Sporomusa termitida: one gene and its partner. The protein of the gene in region 1 binds, or shares a complex with, the protein of each later gene. Links are inferred from orthologs where the notes say so. Each region holds a gene or a part of one and is shown in the gene's direction. Other genes may lie near its edges.

What was found.
Region 2: the proteins of nusB (region 1) and rpsJ are in contact, whole or in part, in a solved structure (PDB 3D3B), measured with the Escherichia coli proteins. The link is inferred for Sporomusa termitida from one-to-one orthologs.

What each region holds. Positions count from the first base shown.
Region 1 is NZ_CP036259.1:2,267,803-2,279,161, reverse strand. What follows is about bases 5,916-8,621. They hold nusB (transcription antitermination factor NusB), read left to right. Parts: upstream 5,916-6,913; coding sequence 6,914-7,330; downstream 7,331-8,621. Other genes in these bases: xseA (exodeoxyribonuclease VII large subunit), read left to right, coding at 8,613-8,621; SPTER_RS24720 (hypothetical protein), read left to right, coding at 8,357-8,494; SPTER_RS10510 (Kae1-like domain-containing protein), read left to right, coding at 7,327-8,286; SPTER_RS10520 (DUF2273 domain-containing protein), read left to right, coding at 6,664-6,891; amaP (alkaline shock response membrane anchor protein AmaP), read left to right, coding at 6,113-6,652. Outside these bases: SPTER_RS10575 (CD1247 N-terminal domain-containing protein), read left to right, coding at 1-288; spoIIIAA (stage III sporulation protein AA), read left to right, coding at 432-1,424; SPTER_RS10565 (stage III sporulation protein AB), read left to right, coding at 1,415-1,933; spoIIIAC (stage III sporulation protein AC), read left to right, coding at 1,958-2,155; spoIIIAD (stage III sporulation protein AD), read left to right, coding at 2,170-2,556; spoIIIAE (stage III sporulation protein AE), read left to right, coding at 2,569-3,729; spoIIIAF (stage III sporulation protein AF), read left to right, coding at 3,754-4,368; SPTER_RS10540 (hypothetical protein), read left to right, coding at 4,383-4,997; SPTER_RS10535 (SpoIIIAH-like family protein), read left to right, coding at 5,008-5,547; more of SPTER_RS10530, read left to right, coding at 5,677-5,915; more of xseA, read left to right, coding at 8,622-9,824; xseB (exodeoxyribonuclease VII small subunit), read left to right, coding at 9,817-10,074; SPTER_RS10495 (polyprenyl synthetase family protein), read left to right, coding at 10,080-10,970; SPTER_RS10490 (divergent PAP2 family protein), read left to right, coding at 10,981-11,359. UniProt on the Escherichia coli protein: Part of the processive rRNA transcription and antitermination complex (rrnTAC). The complex forms an RNA-chaperone ring around the RNA exit tunnel of RNA polymerase (RNAP).
Region 2 is NZ_CP036259.1:53,009-64,401, forward strand. The notes cover bases 1,630-4,369. They hold rpsJ (30S ribosomal protein S10), read left to right. Parts: upstream 1,630-2,713; coding sequence 2,714-3,025; downstream 3,026-4,369. Other genes in these bases: tuf (elongation factor Tu), read left to right, coding at 1,630-2,564; rplC (50S ribosomal protein L3), read left to right, coding at 3,040-3,681; rplD (50S ribosomal protein L4), read left to right, coding at 3,749-4,369. Outside these bases: fusA (elongation factor G), read left to right, coding at 1-1,297; more of tuf, read left to right, coding at 1,362-1,629; more of rplD, read left to right, coding at 4,370-4,375; rplW (50S ribosomal protein L23), read left to right, coding at 4,375-4,662; rplB (50S ribosomal protein L2), read left to right, coding at 4,692-5,516; rpsS (30S ribosomal protein S19), read left to right, coding at 5,622-5,903; rplV (50S ribosomal protein L22), read left to right, coding at 5,954-6,286; rpsC (30S ribosomal protein S3), read left to right, coding at 6,312-6,989; rplP (50S ribosomal protein L16), read left to right, coding at 6,989-7,465; rpmC (50S ribosomal protein L29), read left to right, coding at 7,455-7,652; rpsQ (30S ribosomal protein S17), read left to right, coding at 7,652-7,951; rplN (50S ribosomal protein L14), read left to right, coding at 8,034-8,402; rplX (50S ribosomal protein L24), read left to right, coding at 8,421-8,759; rplE (50S ribosomal protein L5), read left to right, coding at 8,790-9,332; SPTER_RS00355 (type Z 30S ribosomal protein S14), read left to right, coding at 9,457-9,642; rpsH (30S ribosomal protein S8), read left to right, coding at 9,674-10,072; and 3 more genes. UniProt on the Escherichia coli protein: Involved in the binding of tRNA to the ribosomes. Part of the processive rRNA transcription and antitermination complex (rrnTAC). The complex forms an RNA-chaperone ring around the RNA exit tunnel of RNA polymerase (RNAP).

The sequences.
Region 1 (11,359 bases):
ACTGACCTCGAAGAACAAATATATGAAGAAGATGTAGATGATGACGGCTATGATGATGGCGATCTAGACGATGATGACGATGATGACGATGATGAGATGGTCGAAATGGCTTGCCCTGGCTGCCATGAAATGGTTACCTTCGAATCAAGCATATTAGATGATGAGGAAGATATTGAGGTTACCTGCCCGTATTGCGGCGGAATAGTGTATGATAATGAACTGGATATCACTGTTGATAACCGCTATAACCAGCGAGCCTCTGGTCATATCATGCATCCCGGCGTGTAATAACATACTTGGTCACCCAAGACTTAGCATAAGCTAAGTCTTTCTTTTTGTCATAAACCAATTTCTTATCACATATCTATGTAAAGAAAAGGAGCGATAAATCCTGAGACAAGTCGCCTACTAATGAACGAGGATGAAGACTTATGAAAAATATTCAAACCTCTTTAAACGAACATATTTATCCTGTTTTACCGCCTCATATTGCCCGGCTAATTGCGGCCTTACCCGGCAGTATGCTGAACAAGGTCACTGAGATTCGCATCCGGGCTGATCAGCCGCTGCAACTGGTATTAGGCAGCCAGGATATTACCGTGCAGACAGAGCATAAAACCCGTTTGTATCAATGCACCAGTGAGGATGTAAACAGAACATTCCAGCTGATATGCAAAAACTCGGTTTATGCTTTTGAAGAAGAAGTCAGACAGGGATATCTGACAATCGCCGGCGGTCACCGGGTTGGCCTGACTGGACAGGCAATAACCATGGAAGGAACAGTCAGGACACTTAAGCATATCAATTCTCTGAATATCCGCTTAGCAAGAGAAATAACAGGCTGTGCTGACCGTATTCTGCCGTTTGTGACAGCCAAAGAACATAATGAAGTATTCAGTACCCTAATTATTTCACCGCCCCGTTGTGGTAAAACAACAATTTTGCGGGATTTAATCAGGCAATTGAGTACAGGCAATCCGCTGCTGGGGATAGCCGGTGTACAAATAGGCGTGGTGGATGAGCGGTCTGAAATAGCGGCCTGTCAACAGGGGATACCGACTGTCGATTTAGGGCCGCGTGTTGATGTGCTTGACGCCTGCCCCAAAGCCAGTGGGCTTTTGATGCTGATCAGGTCTATGGCCCCGTACATCGTTGCCACCGATGAATTAGGCCGCCGGGAAGACGCTCTGGCGGTACGGGAAGCTGTTTGTGCCGGCGTAAAAGTCCTGGCTACCGCCCACAGCCGGACAATTGCTGAATTTCAGCAGCGCCCTTATGTGGGGGAGTTAATCCAGGAACAGGTTTTTGAACGGTACATTATTCTCAGTAACCGGTCAGGACCTGGCACGATTGAGGAAATCCTCGATTCCCGGCATAAAAAAGCAATAGGTGCCTGTTTAAATGAGGTGAACGTATGTGGTTAAAGATTCTCGGCAGTTTGCTGGTGGTTATAGCCGGGACTTGCATCGGCTTTAGCCTGGCTGGCCGTTATGTGGAACGGCCGCGGCAGATCAGACAGCTCATCAGCTGTTTATCAGCCCTTAAATCTCACATTAATTACGTGGCTGTTCCATTGCCTGAGGCTCTGTCCCAGTGTACCGGCGGCATTACCGGCCCGGTAGCCGACCTGTTTCATACGATGGCGGAATTATTGAAAAGCAAAGGCTGGCTTACGCCCCAGGCCGCCATGCTGCAGGCGCTGACAGAAACCGACCGGCTTGTTCTCAGTAAGCCGGAACGGGAGATTATCGCTGTGTTTAGTGCCAATTTAGGGGGCATGAACCGGGAAGAACAGCACAAATCCCTGGACTTAGTCCATGAACAGCTGTCCAGAATACAATATGAAGCAGAAAAAATCTGTGACCAAAATGCCCGAATGTATCGTTACTTAGGGGTTTGCGGCAGCTTGGCCGTGGTTATCGTTTTAGTATAGGGAGTTAAATAGGGGGGAGAGCACATGGGAATTGACGTGTTGTTTAAAATTGCCGGCGTGGGTATTTTAATCTCCGTTTTTCATACTGCATTAAAGCAGGCTGGTAAAGAAGATATGGCTCATTTATGTACCCTTGCCGGTTTTGCCCTGGTGTTGTTATGGGTAGTACAACTATTAGGCCGACTGTTTAATACTGTTCAGGATGTATTTAAGCTGTTCTAAGGGGTGTACACGCCATGGAAATCATACAAATTATCGGGCTAGGGTTTGTCGTTACTTTGCTGATTTTAATCATCAAACAACAGCGACCGGAACTAGCCGTGCAGCTGGCCCTAACCTTGTCGACCATCATCTTTCTCATGGTGCTTGGCAAGATTAATGTGGTGCTGGATTTATTCCGGGACTTATCAGAAAAAGCCAATATCAGTCAAATGTACTTAAATACGATTCTCAAAATTATTGGCATTGCCTATATTACAGAATTTGGTGCCCAGGTGTGCCGGGATGCCGGGGAGGGTGCAGTGGCCGGTAAAATCGAATTTGCCGGTAAAATTCTCATTATGGTTATGGCTATACCGATTATTGCCTTGGTCCTGGAAACGATTGTGAGACTCATTCCTTAAGGTGGAATGCATGTGAAAAGAATAATAATTACAGCGATACTCTGTATGCTCTGGGGCAATATGGCCTGGGCAGCGACTGATGCCGGACCGGATTTACCCGTTGATTTACTGGAAAGTACCTCAGTAAATCACATCAATCAGTTTATTCAGGAAATTAACAAAGAGCTTACCGAGGAAATTCCCTTCCTGAGTACTGAAACAATCAAGGATATTGCCACCAAAGGCCTGACCTTCAACTGGGAAACCATTGCCAATAAGCTGCTCTCCTATTTCTTTAAAGAAGTAGCCACAAATATTCACCTGCTGGGCAAGTTATTATTTTTAGCCGTATTGTGTGCCTTGCTGCAAAATCTGCAAAATTCGTTTGAGCAATCAGCAATTTCCTTGCTGGCCTACAGTGTATGTTTTATCTTTTTGTCAGTGATTGCCCTCAGTGCCTTTTATCAGGGACTGACACTTGCCCGGGAAACAGTAAGCAACATGGTTGGTTGTATGGAAGCGCTGCTGCCCTTATTACTCTCGCTCTTAGCCGGGGTAGGGGCTCTAACCTCGGCCGCGCTGCTGACCCCGCTGATGCTCCTGGTAGTAAGTGCAACCAGCGTGATTGTTAAAGATATCGTTTTACCGCTCTTGTTCCTGACGGCTGTCTTAGAATGCGTAAATTATCTGTCCGGCAGCTACAAGCTTAGTAATTTGACAGGAGTGCTGAAACAGGCCGGGATGATGACACTGGGCTTAGTGCTGGTAGTTTTTATCGGTATTGTCAGCATTCAGGGGGTAGCCGGCAGTGTTGCCGACGGTCTGACATTGAGAACGGCCAAATACGCAACTGCCACTTTTATACCGGTAGTGGGTAAAATGTTTGCCGACACTGTTGAACTGGTTATGGGGGCCTCGCTGTTGTTAAAAAATGCCGTTGGCATTTTCGGTGTATTGGCCATTGCGCTGATCTGTGCACTGCCGCTTATTAAACTTATTTCCTTAGTTGTGGTAATAAAGATTGCCGGGGCCCTGATTCAGCCTATGGGTGATGAAAAAATGGCCAGGTGCCTGGATGCCATGGGCAATAATCTGCTGTTAGTGTTTGGCGCATTATTAACAGTTGCCTTAATGTTCTTCTTAATAGTTACTATGATTATTGGTGCCGGCAGTGTGGCGATGATGCTGCGTTAAAAAACGGCGGCGGTGGGGGATAATATGATAGATTCTGTTACTGTCTGGGTGAAAAGTATTATCTATGTGGTGTTATTTGCCTCGTTTCTGGAACTTTTGCTGCCTAATAGCAGCATGCAGCGCTTTATCAGGGTAATTATGGGCTTGTTTATTCTGCTGGCCATTTTAAATCCGATAATCAGCGTTTTAGAAGACAGGCTGTCGGCAGATCAAATTCCGGCTTTGGCCCAGGCCGGCAGTACGTTGTCTGATACAGAAATTTTAAGTGCCGGCACGCAGGCTGCCGGTAAGCGTAATCAGCTGGTCAGGGAAATATATGCCAGGGATCTGTCCAAGCAAATAAGGGCGATGGTAATGGCGATCGACGGTGTAGCCAATGCCAAGGTAACAGTAGCCATTGCCGAAACACAGCCGGGTAGTAAAGAGATGGGCAAAATCAACAATGTAGTTGTGTATATTGAACCAGGGTTTGCCGCTGATGAGCGCAAAATTGCCAAAGTGACGATTGGCGAAAAACCTGCTGAAATACCCAAGGAGTCCAATAAGCTGCCGCCGGCAGTAATAAACAAAGTAAACAGGATGGTGACCGAGTTATACCAGCTTAAGTCCAGCCAGGTTGAGGTTAAACAGATACAATAGGAGGTAAGAGAGGTATGGGAGCGTTAGGAACTTCGCTGAAAGGATGGCTGTCTGGAGCCAAAAAAGCGGTCCCCAGTCAACTATTGAAAGACGGTGTCATTAATGCCAGGCTCATCTGGCTCGGACTACTGGGGATTGTACTGCTGTTAATCGGGGGGTTATATGAACCGTTGCCGGCAAAAACTCAGCCCTCGCTCGCAGCGGATATTACCAAAGGCACTCCGGCCGCCCGCAGCTATGAAGAGGTGCTGGAGGGCAAACTCTCAAATTTGCTGGCCCAGATCAAGGGGGCCGGGGCCGTATCCGTAAATGTAACCCTAGAAACAGGGGGGCTGCAGGAACCGGCCAAAAATATTACCAAGGAAACGCGAACAGTGCAGGAAAAGGACAATACGGGCGGAATTCGCACAACCACCGAAACTAAAGAGTCCGAACAGGTATTATTAAGCAAAGAAAGCGGTGCCGACCGGCCGGTGATGGTCCGGGAATACAAGCCGGTCATTAAAGGCGTGCTGGTCGTAGCGGAAGGGGCTTTTGATTCAACAGTTAAGGCTAATCTGACCAGAGCTGTGGAATCAGGGTTAGGTATCCCCTCCTATAAAATTACAGTACTGCCGCAAAGAAAGTGAGGGTAAGAGTATGAGAATATTCTCAGTATTATCTATAAATAAAATAGGAAAACTTGCTGCCTTTATAGTGGCCGCCGGCATTCTTTCCCTGCTTATCAGCGGCGCCTGGAACTACGCCCAGGATATGCGTACCGCCCGGGCGGACAGATCGAATGCCATGCAGGTGACAAAAGCGGTCAGCGAGCAGGTTGTACCGGTAATGGCTCCCGACTTTTTTGTTGAATACCGGCTGGAAAGGGATAAGATCAGAAGCGAACGGTCCGATCTCCTGCGGGAGATTATAAAAGATGCTAAAACCGAAGATAGTAAACAGGAGGCGCAGGCAACGATTTTAAAAATGACTCTGGAAAAGCAGCGGGAAGCAGAAATGGAAAACTTAATCAAATCCAAAGGCTTTGGCGATGCACTGGTATTTATCCGGGATAACTCCGTTAGTGCTGTTGTTAAAACAACCGCACTGTCCCGGGAGGAAGTAATCCAGGTGGCGGAAGTCATTTGCCGTATTGCCGGGGTTAAGCCTGAGGATGTTACGGTAAGCGCTAAACCGTAAGCGGAGAGACTCTCTCCGCTTTTTTTCACCTATTTGTAAAAATGGAAAAAGCTTGGTATAATAATATAGTTATAAGATATCCGGTCCTGTAATACATTGTAATAGTAAAGAGTTTGGGGAGGGTGGGAAATGGAAAAGAGAGAGCGGATGGAAAAAACAGAACATAATGATGTTGGTTCTATCAGGATCGCTGATGAGGTTGTTGGCATTATTGCCGGGCTTGCGGCCACCGAAGTTACCGGCGTGGCGGGCATGAGTGCCGGTTTAGTCGGCGGTATTGCCGAGATGCTGGGTAAAAAAAATCTCTCCAAAGGAGTTAAGGTTGAGGTCGGCGAACGGGAAGCGGCAGTGGATTTATATATTATCGTTGAATATGGCGTGCGTATCCCCGATGTCGCGCTGAGAGTCCAGGAAAATGTTAAACGGGGCATTGAATCTATGACCGGCCTTGATGTTGTGGAAGTGAATATTCATGTTCAGGGTGTAGGCTTTGCTCTGGACGATAAAGAAGAAGACATTAGGGTAAGATAACGGGAAGAGGCCAAAAGAAAGGAGAGCGAACGCTATGGGGATTATTGACCGCATTATCCTGTCTATTTACACATTTTTACTGGCTTTTTTATCATTCGCCGCCATTCTCCTGTCTTTACGCCTTATTCCATTGGAATTGGCGTGGACAAGCATTGGCCATATCTATGGCCAGTGGGAAGCTTCGCTGGTGGGAGCGGTATTTTTATTAGTTAGCATCAGACTGCTTTTGGCCGGCCTTCGCTCCCGTAAAGCCAAAGATACCATTGTCCATCACAATGAAATTGGTGATGTACATATTTCCCTGACTGCGGTCGAGAATCTGGTGGAAAAAACGGTCCGTCACCTGCGGGGTGTACGGGGCATCAAGGTAAAGGTGGCGTTGACCCCCCAGGGCATTACCGTGCACATAAAAGCGGTAGTCAGCCCGGAAAGCCATGTGCCGACTGTGGCCGGTGAAATTCAACAGCGTGTGCATGAGTATATAAAAAACACTGTAGGGATCGAGCTGGCTGACGTTCAGGTTACGGTGGATAATATCAGCAATGATTTTAAAGCGAAACAGCGTGTTGAATAGAGGTGACAGTTGTGAATTCCAAACTACTGGAGGAAATCTGGCAGCACCATAGCGGTAAACTTCTTGGGGTGTTATTTGGCTTTATATTTGGCATCCTGGTTATAACTTTTGGTTTTTTTCGTACACTATTTGTAGTTTTATGCGTAATTGCCGGTTATGTTGTAGGCAAACGCATTGACCAAAAAGAAGATATTATGGAAATTTTGGATAAGCTGCTACCTCCAGGTTACAATCGGTAGGCGCTTAGAAAGAAGGAAATTTATGAGCCGTAGAAAGGCCCGTGAGATGGCTGTGCAAGCATTATTTCAATTGGATTTTAACGCGGGTGTCAGCAATGATGAAGCACTCAACTCTGTATTTAGTGAGCGGGAAGACGTTAATGAGAATACCAGGCTCTATGCTAAGTCACTGGTTGAAGGTACCTATAGCAATTTAGCCGTTATTGATGACTACATATCTGAGTTATCTAAAGAATGGAAAATTGAACGCATGGCCGGTGTTGACCGTAATATAGCCCGGATGGCTATTTATGAAATGAAATACAGTCAGGAGCGCTTACAGCCAGGCGTTGCCATTAATGAAGCTGTGGAATTGGCAAAAACCTTTGGCACTGAGGAGTCCAGCCGGTTTATCAATGGTATTTTAGGATCAATTGTAAAAAATAAAGGGCTGGCATGAGCTATTTCCTGGGGATAGATACCAGTTGTTATACAAGTTCAGTAGCGCTGCTGAATGAGGCGGGCCAGTTAGTTGCCGATTGCCGGAGAATTCTGCAGGTTAAGGCTGGCAGCCGGGGGCTTCAGCAATCGGCAATGGTGTTTCAGCATACCCGCAATCTGCCGGAACTATTTGCTGAAGCCTGCCGGGAGCTTCCCGGGCCTGTGGCCTTCAAAGGCATCGCGGTTTCCGCCTATCCCCGGCCGTTGCCGGATTCCTATATGCCTGCGTTTCTGGTTGGTGACGGCTATGCTAAGGTGTTAGCGCTAAGCCATAATGTTCCCCTTCAGCGCATCAGTCATCAGGAAAGCCATATTTTTGCCGGACTTTGGTCGGCCGGTGGTCCGGGATCAGCACAATTTCTGGCGGTTCACTTATCGGGCGGCACTACTGAGCTTATGCGGGTATCAGCCGCGGCCGGTCCCCAACAGGCCAAGAGATTAAAGATAGAGATCATTGGCTGCAGTCAGGATATTCAGGCCGGACAATTGGTAGACCGTGTGGGCGTTTTATTAGGGCTGCCTTTTCCCGCCGGGCCTCACCTGGAGGCTCTGGCTGCACAAGACCGCAGCCACGCAGTAAAAATACCGGTCTGTGTCCGCGGCACCACCGTTAGTTTTGCCGGCCCCGAGACTCATGTCCGCAAATTAGTAACCCAGGGTACTGACAGAGGAGCAATTGCTGCCGGGGTGGAGCTTAGCATTGCCACAGCGGTAATGACTATGCTCAAGCAGGCAGTCGCAAGTACCGGCCTTACAGAGGTGCTGCTGGTAGGCGGGGTAATGGCCAACCGCTTTATCAGGCACTACCTGTCAGAACAGCTGGAACGCCCCGGGGTGGCAAAACTTTATTTTCCTGAAAACAGGTATAGTCCGGACAATGCAGCCGGTGCTGCTTATGCTGCCTTCAACGCCTGACAGCTGCAGATTCACCAATGCAGCTGCTCCGGCATATGATACACAAATTCATATGCCGGGAGGTGACACCATGGTTCCCTATATTCTTGCCGGTGCAGTCATAGGCTCGGTTGTTGGTCATCTTATTCCGCCCGGATATTTTTTCTGGTTCGTGGTGGGGGGGATAAGCGGATATTTAGCTCAGCGCTATTTCGGTGCCCGATTTTAAAGGTTAAAAATCTTTACCCAGACTTATGTCTGGTTTTTTTTGTATTTATAGGTTATTATTATGTTTGTCTGGTTCCTAATTAAAAATATGATGCAAAATAAAATCAGGTGGTATGAATATGAGCAATATATATACTGTCAGCGATTTTACCAAATATCTTAAAAGTCTGTTTGATAAAGACCCGAAACTGGTTTCAGTTGCTATCCGGGGCGAGTTGTCTAATTTTAAATGTCACTATTCGGGCCACTGCTATTTTACCCTTAAAGATGCCGGTTCACAGATAAAAGGGGTTATGTTTAAAAGCCGGGCCCAGTTTTTAAAATTTGAACCGCGCGATGGGCTTAAGGTAGTCGTGTTTGGCCAGGTGACTATATTCGAACGCGACGGCCAGTACCAGCTTTACGCCGATCAGTTAATTCCTGACGGCCTGGGAGAACTCAGTATTGCCTTTAACCAGCTGAAAGAAAAGCTGGCAGCAGCCGGCCTGTTTGAGGAAAGCCGTAAACGGCCCCTGCCGCTGTTGCCCAGAGCGGTGGGGCTTGTAACCTCGCCGTCCGGAGCGGCGCTAAGAGATATTATTACCGTTGCCAACCGGCGCCATCCTGGCCTGTGTCTGATTCTGTTTCCGGTTCAGGTTCAGGGACTGGAGGCGCCCGGACAAATTGTCCAGGCTATCCAGGCTTTTAACCGCCTGGCTAATGTCGATGTTATTATTGCCGGCCGCGGGGGCGGCTCGATCGAAGAGTTATGGGCCTTTAATGATGAAAAGGTAGTGCGGGCTATCGCTGAATCGGTCATCCCCGTTGTGTCGGCGGTGGGTCACCAAACAGATTACACCTTAGCCGATTTTGCCGCCGACCGCCGGGCCGCAACGCCTTCGCAGGCTGCTGAACTTGTTGTTCCGGATGTCAATGAGCTGAAGCGCTATATCCATACACTCCAAACCATGCTGGAGAACAATATCCGGACTTATTTGAAAGACCGGCGGCAAGTGCTGCAGCAGCTCCGCGATAACAAAGTATTTCTGCAGCCGGAAAAACTGTTGGCTGACAAAAAGCAGCTTACCGATTTATACACGGAACGGTTAGGCCAGGCAATGCAAAAAATCATTGTCGCAAAACAGCATGTGTTGAAAATACATACAGAAAAGCTCGCTGTGCTTAATCCGCTGGCGGTACTGGCCAGAGGCTACAGTCTGGTCCGTACACCGGCGGGACAAGTGGTGACCGGAGCCGGTCAGGTCATAGCCGGTCAGCGGCTGGAGATTGTTTTGCGGCAGGGGCGGCTGGATGTCGATGTGGTTAGGGTAAAGGAGGAGAAAAATGGCTAATAAAGCAGGTAATAAACAAAGTAATGTATGTTTTGAAGACGCTCTTGGCAAATTAGAAGTAATTGTAAAGCAACTGGAAACAGGTGAACTGCCGCTGGAGGATGCCTTAGACCGGTTTTGCGAAGGTATTGCCTATGCCAAACTGTGTTTTGAACGCCTTACTGCTGCCGAAGCCCAGGTAAATAAAATTCTGCAGCAGGAACAAGGCAAGCTTGTTGAAAAACCGCTTAATCTGGTGGAGGCTGATTGACTGCTATGACAAAACAATTTTCCCTAAGTCATTATTGCCGGCAAAAAGTAAGTTTGCTGGAAGAGGCGCTGGCCTGTTACACTCCGGCTGATGCCTGCCCGCCGATTATCTTTGAGGCAATGCGCTACAGCCTGTTTGCCGGCGGCAAAAGGCTGCGGCCGATTATGCTGATGGCGGCAGCCGATGCTGCCGGCGGCTGCGGCGCTGATTATCTGCCTGTGGCCTGCGGGTTGGAGATGATTCACACCTATTCGCTGATTCATGACGATTTGCCGGCCATGGATAATGATGATTACCGGCGTGGTAAACTCACCAATCATAAAATATATGGTGACGGCATGGCAATCTTAGCTGGGGACGGGTTATTAACAGCCGCGTTCAGCACAATGCTCTCCCAGCCTAATGTTCAGGCAGCAACATTGATTAATGTAGTCAAAGAGATAGCTGTTGCTGCCGGTGCCGCCGGTATGGTCGGCGGCCAGGCGGTCGATCTTGCCTCGGCCGGACAAACGGTTGATGCCAATACCCTGAAGTTTATCCATCAGGCCAAAACCGGCGCGTTATTTAAGGCCGCACTGCGGGCAGGAGCTATGCTGGCCAATGCCAGCCCAAATCAGCTGGCAGCACTGACTGCTTATGCTGAACATTTCGGTCTGGCTTTTCAGATTACAGATGATATGCTTGACGTAACTGGCAGTCAGGACAAGATTGGTAAACCGGTGGGCAGTGATATGAGGAATCAGAAAGTGACTTATGTAACACTGTATTCGCTTGACGGCGCTAAACACCTGGCTCAGCAGGCCGTAGACAATGCCTTGCTCAGCTTACAGGATTTTGGCTCTGAAGCTGTAATTTTACGCGACTTAGTGGAATATTTAATCAATCGTGAAGCCTGAGGTGTAAATAATGTTCGATTTTATGGCGGGAATCGGGAAAAATGTTATATTAATGACTGCCATTACCGCATGGTTTACCGCCCAGGTATTAAAGACAATAACCTCTTACTGGCGCCACGGATCATTTAATGCCGAACGGCTTGTCGGTGCCGGTGGTATGCCCAGTTCACATACGGCATTGGTGGTCAGCCTGGCTGTTGGTGTAGCCCTTAAAGATGGGCTGGAATCCAGTTTGTTTGCGGTAGCGGTCGTCCTGGCCGGCATTGTCATGTACGATGCGGCCGGCGTACGCCGGGCAGCAGGCAAGCAGGCCAAAGTTATTAATAAATTAGTACGCGAAATGCGGGTCGAACACAAAGTCCGGGACACCAGACTTAAAGAGTTATTAG
Region 2 (11,393 bases), 2.2 Mb from region 1 along the record:
CTACAAAAACAAAGGCGTTCAGCCTCTGCTGGATGCTGTTGTCGCTTATATGCCTGCTCCCACTGATATTCCGGCCATCAAAGGTGTTAAGCCAGATACCGGCGAGGAAGACGAGCGTAAAGCCGATGATAGTATTCCGTTTTCGGCACTGGCGTTTAAGATTATGGCTGATCCTTATGTGGGGAAACTCGCTTTCTTCCGCGTATATTCCGGCAAACTAGCTTCCGGCTCGTATGTGTACAACTCCACAAAAGGAAAACGGGAACGTATCGGCCGGATTCTCCAGATGCATGCCAACCACCGTGAAGAGATCGAAATCGTTTACACGGGGGACATTGCCGCTGCTGTAGGTCTCAAAGATACTACAACCGGTGATACCCTGTGCGACGATAAAAATATTATCATACTTGAATCAATGGTGTTTCCGGACCCGGTTATCCATATAGCTGTCGAGCCTAAGACTAAAGCCGATCAGGAAAAAATGGGCGTAGCGCTTAATCGCCTGGCGGAAGAAGATCCGACCTTCCGGATGCATACCGATCAGGAAACCGGTCAAACCATCATCTCGGGTATGGGTGAACTACATCTCGAAATTATTGTTGACCGGATGCTCAGAGAATTCAAGGTTGAGTGCAATGTGGGTAAACCTCAGGTTGCTTACCGCGAGACGATCCGCAAAACTGTTAAATCCGAGGGTAAGTTTGTCCGCCAGTCCGGTGGCCGTGGCCAATACGGACATTGCTGGCTGCAGATTGAACCGCTTGAACCAGGCCAGGGTTTTGTCTTTGAAAACAAAGTTGTTGGTGGTGCTATTCCCAAAGAATACATCAACCCGATTGAGGCTGGCGTCAAAGAAGCTATGGATACAGGCGTATCTGCCGGCTATCCGATGGTTGACATTAAAGTAACCGTTTTCGACGGTTCCTACCACGATGTTGACTCATCGGAAATGGCTTTCAAAATTGCCGGCTCGATGGGTTTCAAGGCTGGCTGCGCCAAGGCTGCACCGGTTATCCTTGAACCCTACATGAAAGTGGAAGTTATTGTTCCTGAAGAATATATGGGCGACGTTATCGGCGACTTAAACTCCCGTCGTGGCCGTATCGAAGGGATGGAAACCCGTTCCGGTGCGCAAGCGATTAAATCATTTGTGCCGCTTTCGGAAATGTTCGGTTATTCGACTGACCTTCGTTCCAAGACGCAGGGCCGTGGCAACTACTCCATGGAATTTGACCACTATGAAGAGGTTCCCAAGACAATTGCCGAAGTTATCGCTTCTAAAAACAAAGGTGCATAATTATCACTAAACGATTCCCCGGTCTGAAAATAATACTAAGAAATATAGGAGGTAACACTCGAAAATGGCTAAGAAAAAGTTTGAAAGAAACAAACCCCATGTTAACATTGGTACAATTGGTCACGTTGACCATGGCAAAACCTCGCTGACTGCCGCAATTACCATGACGCTGGCCAAACACGGCGGCGCCGAGTTCATGGCCTATGATCAAATCGATAAAGCACCGGAAGAAAGAGAACGCGGTATTACCATCAACACCGCCCACGTGGAATATGAAACTCCTGCCCGCCACTATGCGCATGTTGACTGCCCGGGCCATGCGGACTATGTTAAAAACATGATCACCGGGGCCGCCCAAATGGACGGCGCCATCCTGGTTGTATCGGCCGCTGACGGCCCGATGCCGCAGACCCGTGAACACATCCTGCTGTCCCGCCAGGTAGGCGTACCGGCCATGGTTGTGTTCCTGAACAAAGCGGATCTGGTTGATGACGCGGAGTTGATGGAACTGGTGGAAATGGAAGTGCGCGAACTGCTTTCCAGCTACGAATTCCCCGGTGACGACATTCCGGTAGTGAGCGGTTCGGCAGTAAAAGTACTTAACTGCGGCTGCGCCAAGCGCGAATGCGAATGGTGCGGCAAGATTCATGAACTGATGGACAAAGTTGACGGCTACATCCCGACGCCGGAACGGGCCACTGATAAACCGTTCCTGATGCCGGTGGAAGACGTATTTACCATTACCGGCCGGGGTACAGTAGCAACCGGCCGTGTAGAGCGGGGTGTAGTAAAAGTCAGTGATACCATCGAAATCGTAGGTATGACAGAAAAACCGAAATCAACCGTAGTAACGGGCGTAGAAATGTTCCGTAAGCTGCTGGATTCGGCCGTGGCCGGGGATAATATCGGTGCCCTGCTGCGTGGTGTTGACCGGAAAGAAATCGAACGGGGCCAGGTACTGGCAAAACCAGGTTCGATTAAACCGCACACCAAATTCAAATCGGAAGTATATGTACTGTCGAAAGAAGAAGGCGGCCGTCATACCCCGTTTTTTAACGGCTACCGTCCGCAGTTCTACTTCCGGACAACGGACGTAACCGGTGTTGTTACCCTGCCGGAAGGCGTGGAAATGGTAATGCCTGGCGACAACATTCAAATGGACATCGCCCTGATTACCCCGATCGCTATTGAAGAAGGCCTGCGTTTTGCAATCCGTGAAGGCGGCCGCACCGTTGGTGCCGGCGTTGTAACTGCGGTTGTTGAATAGTTAAAATATAATATCCGGCAAGGGCGGCAATAGCCGCCTTTTGCCGGGATATTGACCGGCGATGACGTGGAAGGTGGCCCGCACGCGCGGGGAAATTTCCACCGAGAATGTCCGTTCAGAGAAACTGGGCGATAAGGAGGAATAAATATATGGCTAAACAACAAAAAATCAGAATCCGCCTTAAGGCGTATGACCACAAGGCGCTTGACCAAAGTGCGGCTAAGATTGTTGAAACCGCAAAACGTACCGGCGCTATGGTTTCCGGTCCTATTCCGCTTCCTACCGAGAAAAACATCTTTACTATTCTGCGTTCACCCCATGTCAATAAAGACTCCCGCGAACAATTCGAAATGCGGACCCATAAACGTCTTATTGACATCCTGGAGCCAACCCCCAAGACGGTAGATGCCTTAATGCGTCTCGACTTGCCGGCTGGTGTGGACATTGAAATCAAGCTGTAGGAGGAGGTGCGATAATGGCTAAAGGAATTTTAGGTAAAAAACTGGGTATGACCCAAATCTTTACGGCTGAGGGTAAAGTTATTCCGGTTACTGTAATTGAAGCCGGCCCCAATGTCGTAGTGCAAAACAAAACCGTTGAAAATGATGGCTACAATGCAGTGCAGCTTGGTTTTGGCGCTGTCAAAGAAAAGAAAGTTACCAAACCTTTGCAGGGTCACTTTGCAAAAGCCAACGTCAAACCGGTGAAATTTATCCGTGAACTGCGTCTGCCTGGAGCCTCTGAATATACAGTAGGTCAAGTTCTGAGCGCTGATGTCTTCAGTGAAGGTGAATTGATTGATGTAACTGGCACTGCTAAAGGTAAAGGCTTTGCCGGCGGCATTAAAAGACATAACTTTAAACGCGGACCTATGGCCCACGGTTCCAAATCCCATCGTGAGCCCGGTACTATTGGTTCCCGGATGAGCGGCGGCGGCGGCAAGGTATTCAAAGGCAAGAAACTTCCCGGCCGTATGGGCGGACAGAAAGTAACTGTTCAACGCCTGCAGGTAGTCCGCATAGATGTACCCCGCAACCTTTTATTGGTTAAAGGTGCTGTTCCCGGACCTAAAGGCAGTCTGATCATTGTAAAGAATACGGTAAAACCCACTAAGTAATCGCAGCTTGCTTTCTTTACGGTAACGTAAAGAGCAGGTTGCGAGCATCGAAAGGAGGATGTGCTATATGCCGAAAGTGGCAGTATATGATATGACCGGTGCAAAGACCGGTGAAATAGAACTTAATGATAGCGTATTTGGCGTAGAGATAAATGAAGCCGTTGTCCATCAGGTTGTTGTTATGCAGTTGGCGAGCCAACGTCAGGGCACTCACGCAACGAAGACCAGATCTATGGTACGCGGTGGCGGTAGAAAACCCTGGAAACAAAAAGGTACCGGCCGGGCACGGGCCGGCAGCATCAGATCTCCATTATGGGTAGGTGGCGGTGTCGCCTTCGGACCGCATCCGCGGAGCTATAAGTTCAGTATGCCCCGGAAAGTGCGCCGTTTGGCGATTAAATCAGCCTTGACAGCCAAGGTGAATGATGGCGGCTTACTGGTTGTCGAAGACATTAACTTTGCTGCACCCAAAACCAAAGACGTCGTAAAATTCCTTGGTAATTTTGAGGCCAGCGATAATAAGGCCCTGATTATCACGGTTGATCAGAATGACAATGTTGTAAAATCATCCCGTAATATTCCTGGTGTTAAAGCCATCAATACCATGGGCCTGAATGTATTCGACCTGCTTCATCATGATAAGGTGCTGGTAACCAAAGATGCAGTCGCCAAGATTGAGGAGGTGCTGGCATAATGGCAAACCTGCGCGATATACTCATTAAGCCGTACATTACCGAAAAAACCACAAGTATGATGGCTGACAACAAATACACTTTTATTGTGCCTTTAACTGCCAATAAGATTGAAATTCGTCAAGCTGTTGAACAAATCTTCAAAGTCAGAGTTCTTGATGTCAATACCCTCCGGGTAATGGGCAAGACCAAGCGCATGGGCAAAAATGCCGGTAAACGGCCGGACTTTAAAAAGGCCATTGTTAAACTGGCTCCCGGCGAGCGCATTGAATTCTTTGAAGGTGTATAACCACAATTTCCTAAAAAGGAGGGGCACACATGCCAGTTAAAAGTTTTAAACCATACGCTCCTGGCAGAAGATTTATGACGGTAGCCGATTTTTCGGACCTTACCACAGATCGTCCCGAGCGTTCTTTGACCGAGCGTCTCCAAAAACACGCCGGTCGCAATCAGCAAGGCCGTTTGACTGTGCGGCATCAGGGCGGCGGTCATAAGCGCCTATACCGTGTGATTGACTTCAAGCGCAATAAAGACGGTATTCCTGCCAAGATTGCATCGATTGAATATGATCCTAACCGCTCAGCCCGGATTGCTCTGTTAAACTATGCTGACGGCGAGAAACGTTATATTCTTGCACCTAACGGTCTTAAGGTGGGCGATACCATCATGAGCGGTCCTGAGGCTGATATCAAGCCAGGCAATGCTCTGGCCCTTAAAAATATCCCGGTAGGTACCCAACTGCATAATATTGAACTGAAAATCGGCAAAGGCGGCCAGATGGTTCGCTCAGCCGGTGCTTCCGCCCAGCTTATGGCAAAGGAAGGCACCCATGCACTCCTCAGACTGCCATCAGGCGAGCTGCGTAAAGTTCATATTAACTGCCGGGCTACTATCGGTCAGGTAGGCAACCTTGAACATGAAAATATCACCATCGGGAAAGCCGGCCGTTCGCGTTGGCTCGGTATCCGTCCTGCTAACCGCGGTGTCGCAATGAACCCGATTGACCATCCGCATGGCGGTGGTGAAGGCCGTTCGCCTATCGGTCGGAAACATCCGGTTACTCCGTGGGGCAAATGCGCAATGGGTGCGAAAACCCGGAGAAGCAAAGCTTCTGACAAGCTGATTGTTAAGAAACGGAAGTAATTTCGATTGATCGATAGGTCGAGGTTCGGTTGTTCGAGAGGATTGGCCGTAGGGCGAATTCACGAATTAACGAATCCGCTAACGAAGCGAAAGGAGGCTATTTAAGTGTCAAGATCAATTAAAAAAGGACCTTATGTGCATGAAAGCCTGATCAAGAAAATTGACGCGCTCAATGCTAAAAATGATAAAAAGGTTATTAAGACCTGGTCGCGCAGCTCGACGATACTGCCAACCTTTGTCGGCCACACCCTGGCTGTCCATGACGGCCGCAAACATGTGCCGGTATATGTTACCGAAGACATGGTTGGCCATAAACTTGGCGAATTTGCGCCGACGCGGACTTATAAAGGCCACAGCGGCTCTGAACGGTCCACTGGGGTAAGATAACATACGCTTTGCAAAAATCCGGGATTAGAGGCCGGAAGGGGGTTAAATATATGGAAGCTAAAGCAATTGCCAGACATATTCGCATTGCACCCCGCAAAATCCGCATCGTGATTGACTTAATTCGCGGCAAAAATGTGGGCGAGGCTTTTGCGATTTTAAAATACACTCCGAAAGTTGGAGCGGAAGTTCTGGAAAAAGTGCTGAAATCAGCTATCGCTAATGCTGAACACAACTATGACCTGAATGTTGATGCTCTCTATGTGTCACAGGCGTTTGTTGATCAGGGGCCAACCTTGAAACGTATTCATCCGCGCTCACGCGGGCAGGCGTTCAAAATTTTAAAGCGTACCAGCCATGTAACATTGGTTGTGAAAGAAAGATAAGCTAACGACGAAGGAGGGAAATTTAGTGGGTCAAAAAGTTAATCCGCATGGTCTTCGTCTTGGCATTGTGAAAACCTGGGATGCGAAATGGTATGCCGACAAAGATTATGCAAAAAATTTGCATGAAGATATTAAAATGCGTGATATGCTGAAAGAAAAACTTTATACTTCCAATGTGTCGCAAATCATTATTGAACGTGCGGCTAACCGGGTTAAAGTTACTATTCACACTGCTAAGCCTGGTATGGTGATTGGTCGTGGCGGCAGTGGCATTGAAAACATTAAGAGATGGCTGAAAGACCTTACCGGCAAAAATATTGAAGTCAATATTGCCGAGATTAAGCAAGCCGAACTTGATGCGACTTTGGTCGCTGAAAACATTGCCGCTCAGCTTGAGAAACGTATTGCTTTCCGCCGGGCAATGAAGCAATCGGTAACCCGTACCATCCGTATGGGCGCCAAAGGGATTAAGGTAATGGTCGGCGGTCGTTTAGGCGGCGCTGAAATTGCCCGTACCGAAAGCTACCGTGAAGGCAGTATTCCCCTGCACACCTTGCGGGCCGATATTGATTACGGCACTGCCGAAGCTCATACCACCTATGGCCGGATCGGTGTAAAAGTCTGGATTTACAAGGGTGAAATCCTGCCTGAGGCTAAAAAGACTGTTGTCGCCGCTGCCGCCGTTGAAGGGGGCGAGAAATAATGCTGATTCCTAAGAGAGTGAAACACCGCAAGCAATTTCGCGGACGGATGAAAGGCAAAGCCACTAAAGGCAATATGGTTTCTCACGGTGAGTTCGGCCTGGTCGCTCTTGAACCGGCTTGGATTACCAACCGGCAGATTGAAGCAGCCCGTATTGCCATGACCCGTTACATTAAGCGTGGCGGTAAAGTCTGGATAAAAATATTTCCTGATAAACCGATTACTGCTAAGCCCGCCGAAACCCGCATGGGTAGTGGTAAAGGCTCACCGGAATACTGGGTTGCTGTCGTGAAACCCGGCCGCGTCATGTTTGAAATGGATGGCGTGCCGGAAGAAACAGCGCGTGAAGCAATGCGTCTTGCTGCTCACAAACTGCCGATTAAGACCAAGTTCGTTACGCGGGAGGAAACCGCGGATTTGGACATGGACGCACCTGGTGTCAATGCTAAAGCAGGTGGTGAAGTAAATGAAGGCTAAAGATATCCGCGATATGAGTGCAGCCGAACTTGAGCAAAATTTTACGAAGCTGAAAGAAGAACTGTTTAACCTGCGGTTCCAACATGCTACCGGCCAGCTGGATAACCCGATGCGGATTCCGGCCGTCAAGAAAACAATTGCCCGCATTAAAACTGTTCAGCGCCAGCGTGAACTTAAGGCTCAGTAATGGACCATGTTAGTGAGTATGAAGGGAGGCAATGCAGAGTGACCGTTGAAAGAAATGAGCGTAAAGTCCGGATCGGTAAAGTAGTTAGCGATAAAATGGACAAAACTGTAGTCATCGCGGTTGAGCGTTTGGTACGTCATCCGCTGTATCATAAATCAGTTAAACAAACGGTAAAGTTTAAAGCTCATGATGAGAATAACGAAAGCCATGTTGGTGATACCGTTAAAATCATGGAAACCCGCCCGCTGTCTAAGGAAAAACGCTGGCGTGTGGTGGAAGTTCTCGAGAGAGCAAGATAGTTGTTCCGCACAGTCAAGCAAGCTTCTAAAGCTCGAGGTCTTAAGCTGGCATCGAGTCACATAAGGAAGGAGGATAAGCACTATGATTCAACAACAGAGTATACTGAATGTTGCTGATAATACCGGCGCAAAGCAAATTATGTGCATCCGCGTACTGGGCGGCTCATATCGCCGCTATGCCAACATTGGCGACGTTATCGTGGCCGCTGTTAAAGACGCTACACCCGGTGGCGTTGTCAAGAAAGGCGATGTAATTAAAGCCGTTGTTGTTCGTTCCAGTAAGGGATTACGTCGTCCGGACGGTTCGTACATCAAGTTTGATGAAAACGCTGCCGTTGTTATAAAAGAAGATAAAAGCCCGAGAGGTACACGGATATTTGGACCTGTTGCCCGCGAACTCAGGGACAAAGATTTCATGAAAATTATCTCACTGGCGCCTGAGGTTATCTAGATTAAGGAGGTGTCCGGAGTGTCCGAAGCCCAAAAATTGCATGTAAAAAAAGGCGATAAAGTTGTTGTGTTGTCTGGTAAAGATAAAGGCAAACAAGGTAAGATCGTAGAAGCGCTGCCTAAAAAAGGCAAGGTTGTGGTAGAAGGTATCAATAAAGTAAAACGCCACACAAAACCCAGCCAAAAAGCGCCTCAAGGCGGTATTCTGGTAAAAGAAGCGCCGCTTGCTTCTGCCAAAGTTATGCTGGTATGTCCGGCATGCAGCAAACCTACCCGTATTAAAAAAGCCCAGGTTGCCGGCGGCGCATTTGCCCGTGCCTGCAAACACTGCGGTGAAGTTATCGATAAAGACAAGTAAAAACCATCTTCCCTGAAAGGAGGTTAACTTATGGCTACAAGGCTTAAAGAAAAATATATAAATGAAGTAACTAAAGCGATGATGGAAAAGTTTGGTTACAAAAATGTTATGGAGATTCCTAAAGTCGAGAAAGTAGTAATCAATATGGGGGTCGGTGAAGCAGTTGGCAACCCCAAAGTTCTCGACGCCGCAGTAGGCGATATGACAATGATTTCCGGGCAGAAACCGGTAATCACCAAAGCTAAGAAATCCATCGCTGCTTTTAAAATCCGTGAGGGTATGCCGATTGGTGCTAAGGTAACCATGCGCGGCGAGCGGATGTACCAATTCCTTGACAAACTCTTCAACATCTCGCTGCCACGGGTACGTGACTTCCGCGGTATAAGCCCTAAATCCTTTGACGGACGCGGCAATTACACACTGGGTATTAAAGAACAACTGATTTTTCCCGAGATCGACTACGATAAAGTAGATAAGATACGCGGCATGGATATCATCATTGTTACCACAGCCAAGACTGATGAAGAAGCCAGAGAACTGTTACGATTGATGGGGATGCCGTTTACGGCATAAGACTTCTGCCCGGTGACGCCCACCTGCGTCGTAAGTTTCAGGACATTGTCTGAGCCGCGGCGCGGCAGCGTCTTGCGGCTGAAACCTGTTTATAGTCAACAGTGGATAAAAAGGAGGGAATTCGGTGGCCAAAAAGGCTTTAATTGAGAAATGGAAAAACGAGCCTAAATTTAAAGTGCGTAAGTACAATCGCTGCAAAATATGTGGTCGTCCGCACGGATATATGCGCAAATTTGAAATGTGCCGGATTTGTTTCCGGGAACTGAGCTACAAAGGCGCCATTCCTGGAGTAACAAAGGCAAGCTGGTAAGCAGCAACATATAGGAAGGGGGTTCTAAACCATGGTAATGACCGATCCGATTGCCGACATGCTTACTCGCATTCGCAACGCCAACTCGGTTTTTCACGATAAAGTCGAGATTCCAGCATCCAACATCAAGAAAGCCGTAGCCCAGATTCTGAAAGACGAAGGTTTTATCAGAGACTACGACACACTGCAAGATGGCAAACAGGGAATGCTGCGGGTTAGCCTTAAATACGGGCCGAACCGCGAAAAAGTAATTACTGGCATTAAGCGCATTTCTAAGCCCGGTCTGCGCGTTTACGCTAAGAAAGAACAGCTGCCCCGCGTACTGGGCGGTCTCGGAATTGCGATTATCTCAACATCTAAAGGCATTATGAGCGATAAAGCCGCCCGTAAAGAAGGTCTTGGCGGCGAAGTACTGGCATACGTTTGGTAAAAATCGCGAGTTCGCTGAGTCGAGGTTCGAAGGTTCGAGAAACCATACATTTGGCTTGCATAGCAAAGTCAACGTAAGCCGAATTATCGAACATGCGAACGTAGCGAGCCCACGAAAACAGGAGGTGCAACATGTCTAGAATTGGTAGGAGTCCCATCACTGTTCCTGCTGGTGTTACCGTAACCATCGGCGACAGCAACCTGATAACAGTCAAAGGCCCGAAAGGCGAGCTGACCCGCCAACTCCATCCCGATATGATTATCGAAAGGGAAGGCGATATCATTAACGTCAAACGGCCTACAGATAACAAGCAACACCGTTCGCTCCACGGGTTAACCCGGACCCTTGTCAGCAATATGGTAACAGGCGTAACTAAAGGCTTTGCAAAGACTCTGGAAATTGCCGGTGTAGGTTACCGTGCCGCTAAATCCGGTCAGAAACTGGCCCTCACCTTAGGCTTCTCGCATCCACTGGAGGTTGAGCCGCCGGCAGGTCTGGCAATTGACGTTCCGGCACCTAACCGTATTGTTGTTTCTGGTATTGACAAAGAAGCTGTCGGCGCACTTGCTGCAAAAATCCGCGGCTATCGCGAACCAGAACCGTACAAAGGCAAAGGGGTCAAGTATGAAGGGGAAGTTGTTCGCCGCAAAGTTGGTAAAGCTGGCGGTAAAGGCAAGAAATAAACTTGTCAGAGGTAATTCAAGCGAAAGGAGTGAACACCTTGCTGCGTAAACCAAGTAAAAACATCGGGCGTCAAAAGCGTCAACTGAGAGCCCGGAAGACTCTGAACGGCAGCATCGAACGCCCTCGTCTCAACGTATTCCGTAGTTTGAAGCATATTTATGCTCAGATTATCAACGATAAAAATGGCACTACTTTAGTAGCGGCCAGTACCCTTGATAAAGACTTACAGGTTGAGTATGGTGGTAACATTGATGCGGCTAAAGCTGTAGGCGAGGCAATCGCCAAGCGGGCCCTGGAAAAAGGAATCACGAAAGTGGTATTTGATCGTGCCGGCTATATCTATCACGGCCGCATCGCCGCCCTGGCTGCTGCTGCTCGCGAAGCCGGACTTGAATTCTAAGAAAAGGAGGGAAATAAATGGCCAGAATTGATTACACCGGTCTTGATCTTAAAGAAAAAGTGGTATTCATTAACCGGGTCGCCAAGGTAGTAAAAGGCGGCAGGCGTTTTTCTTTCAGCGCTCTGGTAGTTGTCGGCGATGGCAACGGCCATGTAGGCTTCGGTTTAGGCAAAGCTGCTGAAGTACCGGAAGCTATCCGTAAAGGCGTGGAAGACGCTAAAAAAAGCCTGATTAAGG